Linked DNA regions of Rudanella lutea DSM 19387. The protein of the gene in region 2 interacts with the protein of the main gene of each other region in a pairwise test. Links are inferred from orthologs where the notes say so. Each region holds a gene or a part of one and is shown on either strand. Other genes may lie near its edges. The genes, in order: gyrB and gyrA.

The links.
Region 1: the proteins of gyrA (region 2) and gyrB interact in binary tests that used the Escherichia coli proteins (3 or more experiments, as listed by UniProt). The link is inferred for Rudanella lutea DSM 19387 from one-to-one orthologs.

What each region holds. Positions count from the first base shown.
Region 1 is NZ_KB913013.1:2,410,542-2,413,841, reverse strand. What follows is about bases 309-3,280. They hold gyrB (DNA topoisomerase (ATP-hydrolyzing) subunit B), read right to left. Parts: upstream 2,814-3,280; coding sequence 804-2,813; downstream 309-803. Other genes in these bases: RUDLU_RS0109970 (hypothetical protein), read right to left, coding at 3,144-3,280; ppk1 (polyphosphate kinase 1), read right to left, coding at 309-650. In the rest of the region: more of ppk1, read right to left, coding at 1-308; more of RUDLU_RS0109970, read right to left, coding at 3,281-3,300. UniProt on the Escherichia coli protein: DNA gyrase negatively supercoils closed circular double-stranded DNA in an ATP-dependent manner to maintain chromosomes in an underwound state.
Region 2 is NZ_KB913013.1:390,114-393,610, forward strand. Bases 29-3,197 are described here. They hold gyrA (DNA gyrase subunit A), read left to right. Parts: upstream 29-422; coding sequence 423-2,972; downstream 2,973-3,197. Other genes in these bases: RUDLU_RS0101830 (tetratricopeptide repeat protein), read left to right, coding at 3,054-3,197. Outside these bases: RUDLU_RS29980 (hypothetical protein), read right to left, coding at 1-10; more of RUDLU_RS0101830, read left to right, coding at 3,198-3,497. UniProt on the Escherichia coli protein: A type II topoisomerase that negatively supercoils closed circular double-stranded (ds) DNA in an ATP-dependent manner to maintain chromosomes in an underwound state.

The DNA.
Region 1 (3,300 bases), 2.0 Mb from region 2 along the record:
AGGGTCTCGCTTTGCCGCTCAAATGTCATGAAGCGGGGCAGGTTGGCCGGAATCTGCACAAACGACAGCCGCTGCCGGTCGTCTTCATCGCCCGACAGAATCTTGCGGCCGTCGGCCACGTCGGTGTTTTGGGTCACGACCCCGAAGATCAGGACTTTAGCCAGCAATACCGGGAAGGTATGCGTGTAGTCGTAGATCATGGGGGTGAGCGTCGGGTAGATCGTCCGGTCGAAATAATCGTTGGCCTGACTTTGTTCGTGCCGGGTAAGGTCGGCTATCTGAACAATACGCAGCTCGTTTTTCTGAAATAGGGGCAGGAGTTCGTTCTGGTACACGGCCTGTTGCTCCTGACTGAACTGCTGCGCGGCCGTGAACAGGGCTTTGCGAAACGGAATTTCGCGCAGACCCGAATAGTCGACCCGCTGTTTGTGGTAATCAAGATAATTGTACAGACTACCCACCCGAATGGTAAAGAACTCATCCAGATTCGATGCCGTAATGGCCAGAAACTTAAGCCGTTCCATCAGGGTTCGTTCGGGGCTACGCGCCTGATCGAGTACCCGTTCGTTAAATTTCAACCAACTCAGATCACGACTGAGGTAGTCGCTCTGATCAATAACACTGCTTACTTTTTCGCTGACTTTAGCCATATGACCAGGTTCCCCCGCTGAGGAATGCTTAGGGTTCGTCAGTTTATTGATGAATTGTTTCAACATGGGTTCAGATCGTTCTTGTGTGGGCTGTCTGTCAAAGTAAAACAAAAAAGCGGGCTGTTCTGCCCGCTTTCGCAACTGTTTTTATACTTAAACGTCCACTCGGGCGTATTTAGCGTTCCGTTCGATAAACTCTCGGCGGGGCGCCACCTCGTCGCCCATGAGCGTTGAAAAGACGTGATCAGCGTCGGCGGCCGACTCAATCGTTACTTTCTTGAGGCTCCGGCGCTCGGGGTCCATCGTGGTGCTCCAGAGCTGTTCGGCGTTCATCTCACCCAGACCCTTGTAACGCTGCACGTTTACGTTCTCTTCCCGGCCCGAACCGGCCAGCTCACGCACGGCCTGTTCGCGCTGTTGCTCGGTCCAGCAGTAACGCTCTTCCTTCCCCTTTTTCACGAGGTACAGGGGAGGCTGCGCAATGTACACGTAACCGTTGTCGATAAGCGCCTTCATGTTGCGGTAGAACAACGTCAGAATGAGCGTCCGGATGTGCGACCCGTCGACGTCGGCATCGGTCATAATGATGACCTTGTGATACCGAAGTTTTTCGAGGTTCATGACCGTCTCGTCGTCTTTCTTTTCGAGTCGAACGCCGAGGGCCGTCCAGATATTCTTGATTTCTTCGTTTTCGTAGATTTTATGCTCAAGGGCCTTCTCTACGTTCAGAATCTTACCACGGAGGGGTAAAATGGCCTGAAACGCCCGGTTACGGCCTTGTTTGGCCGTTCCACCGGCCGAGTCCCCTTCCACGAGGTAAAGCTCGCAGCGTTCGGGGTCGGTATCTGAGCAGTCGGCGAGTTTACCCGGCAGGCCGGCTCCCCCCATAAAGTCTTTACGGTCGGCCATGATCCGCTTGTACGCCTGTTCGGCAGCAATGCGGGCCTGAGCCGACACGAGCACTTTTTTCACGATGCCCTGCGCCGTTTTGGGGTTTTCTTCCAGCCAGGTTTCGAGCAGTTCGTCCATTGCCTGACTCACGGCCTTCACCACCTCCTGATTGCCCAGTTTGGTTTTGGTTTGCCCTTCAAACTGAGGCTCCTGCACCTTCACCGAAATAACGGCCGTAAGCCCCTTGCGGAAATCTTCGCCCGTAAAGGTGAGCTTCCCCAGATTCTTGAACTTATCGGCGTTCTTGTCGGCGTATTGCTTCAGTACCCGCGTGAGGGCCGAGCGGAAGCCCTGCACGTGCGTGCCGCCCTCGTGGGTGTTGATGTTGTTTACGTACGACAAGACGTTTTCCGAGGCCTCGTAGTTGTACACCAGGGCCACCTGCACGGGCGTAGAGCCTTTGGTGCTCTCCATGTACACGGGGGCCATGCCGTCCAGCGAAGGCCGGGTTTCGTCGAGGTATTTTACAAACTCAACCAGGCCACCTTCTGAGAAAAACTCGGTCTGATTGATAGGCTCGCCGGTTTCGTCGAGCTCCCGCATGTCCTTCAGGAAAATCCGGATGCCTTTGTTGAGGTAAGCCAACTCGCGCAGACGGCCCGCTACGGTGTCGTACCGATACACGGTTTCGGTGAAAATGCTGCCGTCGGGTTTGAAGTGGGTAATGGTCCCGGTATCGTCAGCTTCGCCAATCACGCGAACGTCGTACTGCGGGATCCCGATTTTGTATTCCTGCTCAAAGATTTTGCCTTCGCGGTGAACCTCCACGCGGACATCGGTCGAGAGGGCGTTCACGCAGGATACCCCCACGCCGTGCAAACCACCCGACACTTTGTAGGTGTCTTTGTCGAACTTACCACCGGCATGAAGCACGGTCATGGCAATTTCGAGGGCCGACTTGCCCATTTTGGTATTGATACCCGTTGGGATACCCCGGCCGTTGTCGCGCACGGTGATGGAGTTGTCGGCATTAATAGTGACGTGTATGGTGTCGCAGTAACCGGCCAGTGCTTCGTCGATAGAGTTATCGACCACCTCCCAAATCAGGTGGTGTAATCCTTTGATCCCAACGTCGCCAATATACATGGCCGGGCGCTTGCGCACAGCCTCCAATCCTTCAAGAACCTGGATGTTGTCGGCTCCGTACTCCCCCAGGGGGGCCGAGTCGGCGGTATTGGTCAGAACGTCGGTTTCGATCAATTCGTTTGTCATAGTATGCTCGTAGAATATCAGCGAATCGGTTTTGTCAGGGGTCTGGAAAAACGCTATAAATAGGCGTTATCAGATGGTAAAAATACAAAAAACATTCGTCATTTCCTACGATCTGCTCCAAGATTGACTGAATGCATAAAAAAACGTGGTCCTTGCAGAGAACCACGCCCAAAAACGTGTTTTTGCCCTTAAAACGTGGTCTTTAGTGTCATTTCGACCGCCCCTGACCGGGTGGCCAACATTCGGGTAAGCCGATGGTCGGATTTGCGCCAACGTTCTGGGAAAAATCTTATTAATTTACTGCAACCGATTGTATGAGCACAGAGGGGGTCAGTCTTCTGGAAACGGGATGTACACAAACCCCGCAAACTCGTTGTGCACTACAAACAAGCAGCAGTATTCATCGGGGTTTTTGTAATGCTCCTTGAACAGCTCGACCGACTCCGGCCCGATGAGCTGCCGTTGCACAAACTCGTCCACAAACGTG
Region 2 (3,497 bases):
TGGTTTCCATACGTGAATGTCTGTTTGTGAGAACTACAGGCAGAACGGTACTAAGCTCCTAATGTTCAGAATACTGGGTAAGTGGGCATCTTCTCCAAAGGCGCTAACGGGTTGCTGCGGAATGGGTGTTCGAAGCAGGGCATTGTGTGCGTTGGCCGGATTAAACCTTTGACTCCAAAACGGGTCTTAGAGATGTGCCTGAAAAATTGCACTTCGCCAAGCCCGACGTATAACCGGGCTGTTTGGTCAGGGTGTGATTAGGGGTGGCCAGAGAGGGCTTCTTTATAGGCCTATTTGGGTCTTTAGGTGGGTTGTTTGGCCGTTATTTTCATTTTACGGAAAAAATTTGTATATTTGTCTATATCGTTCCCTCTGCGCAGTTTGTAGAGCGAAATAGAAATTTTTTGTGAAACCCCTCTAACATGGCGGAAGAAATAACCGGTGCAAACCTGCCCGAATCCGACGGTCCAACCAACATCATTCCTATTAATATTGAGGACGAAATGCGTGGTGCCTATATCGATTATTCGATGTCGGTTATCATTTCCCGGGCCTTGCCCGATGTACGCGACGGACTCAAGCCGGTTCACCGGCGGGTGTTGTTCGGTATGGCGGAACTGGGCGTCAATTACAACAAACCCTATAAGAAGTCGGCCCGTATCGTAGGAGAGGTATTGGGTAAATACCACCCGCATGGCGATGCGTCGGTTTATGATACGATGGTGCGTATGGCCCAGGATTGGTCGTTGCGCTACCCCCTTGTCGACGGGCAGGGAAACTTTGGCTCTGTCGATGGCGATTCACCGGCGGCCATGCGTTATACCGAAGCTCGTTTAAAGCGGATTGCCGACGAGATTCTGGGGGATATTTACAAAGAAACCGTTGATTTTCAGCCTAACTTCGACGACTCCCTCGAAGAACCGAGCGTGATGCCGGCCAAGTTGCCGAACCTGCTGCTCAATGGTTCGTCGGGTATTGCCGTGGGTATGGCGACCAACATGGCCCCGCATAACCTCACGGAGGTAGCTAACGGGATCATTGCCTATCTGGAAAACCCAGAGATAACGGTTGATGAGTTGATGGTGCACGTGAAGGCACCGGATTTTCCTACCGGCGGAACGATCTACGGGATGGAAGGGGTGCAGTCAGCCTTCCGCACCGGCCGGGGGCGGGTAGTTATTCGCGCCAACGCTACCATTGAAGAACATAAAGGCAAAACCCAGATCATCGTGACGGAAATTCCGTACATGATCAATAAAGCGGTGATGCTGGAGAAAACCGCCGAACTCATCAATGAGAAGCGGATCGAGGGTATTTCGGCGTTCCGGGATGAATCAGACCGGGATGGGATGCGGATCGTGTACGACATTCGTCGGGATGCCATTCCGAATGTAGTACTGAATAATCTGTACAAATACACCTCGTTACAGTCGTCGTTTGGTATCAATAACGTGGCCCTGGTAAAAGGCCGCCCGATGATGCTCAACCTCAAAGACATGATCCGCTACTATGTGGAGCATCGGTATGAGGTGATTACCCGCCGGACGGAATACGAACTGCGCGAAGCCGAAAAGCGGGCGCATATTTTGCAGGGTCTGCTTATCGCCCTCGATCACATCGATGAGGTGATTGCCCTGATTCGTTCGGCCCGGGATGCAGAGGTGGCCAAGAATGGTCTGATGGAGAAATTCAGTCTGTCGGAAGTGCAGGCCAAGGCTATTCTGGAAATGCGTCTGCAACGGCTTACCGGTCTGGAGCGCGACAAGATTCAGCAGGAGTATGACCAGCTGATGATCGAGATTGCCGATTACAAAGATATTCTTGCCAAAGACGAACGCAAGCGCGGTATTATCGGCGACGAGATTGCGGACATTAAGGCACGTTACGGCGACGAACGTCGGACGAAGATTAATCCGTACGGGGATGGGAACATCAGCGACCTGTCGCTCATTGCCGATGAAGAGATGGTTATTACCATTTCGCACTATGGCTACGTGAAGCGAACCCCTGTGACCGAATACCGAGCCCAGACCAGGGGAGGGGTAGGGTCCAAAGCGGTTTCGACGAAAGACGATGACTTTACCGAGCATCTCTTTACGGCGACCATGCACAACTACCTGCTGATCTTCACGGATAAGGGTCGTTTGTTCTGGAAGCGTGTACACGAATTGCCCGAAGGCAATCGTACGGCGAAAGGCCGCCCGATTCAGAACCTGATTAATATCGAAGGGGACGATAAGGTTCGGGCCGTGATCAACATTAAAACCCTCGAAGACGACGACTACATCAACAATAACTACATTGTGATGTGTACCAAGCAGGGGACCATTAAGAAAACCATGCTGGAGGCTTTCTCACGGCCGCGTCAGAACGGGATTATCGCCATTACAATTGATGAGGGCGATTGTCTGTTGTCGGTGTGTCTTACCAATGGCGATAATGACATTGTGGTGGCTTCGCAGCAGGGTAAAGCCGTTCGGTTCCACGAAAGTCGGGTACGGCCTATGGGGCGTCAGGCAGCGGGTGTGAAGGCCATTACACTGGATGAAGACGAAGCCGACGATCAGGTAGTGGGTATGGTTTGTATCAACTCGCCCGAGACCCAGTTGCTCGTGGTTTCGGAACACGGGTATGGTAAGCGCTCGCAGGTGGATGAGTACCGGGTGACCAACCGGGGTGCTAAGGGTGTGGGTACGCTCAAAGTAACCGACAAAGTAGGGCACCTGGTGGCTATTCTGGACGTTACTGACAATGACGATTTGATGATTATCAACCGTTCTGGTATTGCGATCCGTACCCCGGTTAAAGATATTCGGGTGAGTGGTCGGAATACGCAGGGAGTTAAACTGATCGAGCTGAAGCAGGATTCAATTTCTTCGGTAACGAAAATTACGAAGGAAGAAGAAGAGGAGACTCCGACCACGGATGGTGGTTTTGACGTTACCGATACGGGTGTAGCATCGGTAGAATGAACCGATGCCCCTCTGTAGAGGTTAATGGAAACGAATACCCTTTTGCGTTCACAATAAATTAATCAACCCTAATTAAGTACAATGAAAAAACTCGTAGTTGCTTCGGCACTCAGCCTGACGGTGCTGGCGGCCGTAAAACCGGCATCTGCCCAGACGAATGCCATGCTACAGTTGCAGAGTGGCACGCTGGACAAAGCTAAAGCCGCTATTGATAAAGATGTTAGCGAAGGCAGCAAGGCGGCCAGTAAGGCGAAAACCTGGCTCGTTCGCGGACAGGTTTACGAAGCGATTGCCCTCGACCAGACGGGTGTGTATTCAAAGCTGGATACCAACGCGGCTATGACGGCCTATGAGTCGTACAAGAAAGGTCTTGAAGTCGAGCCTAACGGGGGTAAATCTGGAAAAGAATTGAATGAAGCGCTGGCAGGGCAGAAGCTGTACAGTGCTTTTATGAATCAGGGTGCTTCGCGGTATCAGTCTAAGAACTACGCCGGTGCCTTGAAACTAATGACCATGGCGGGTGCT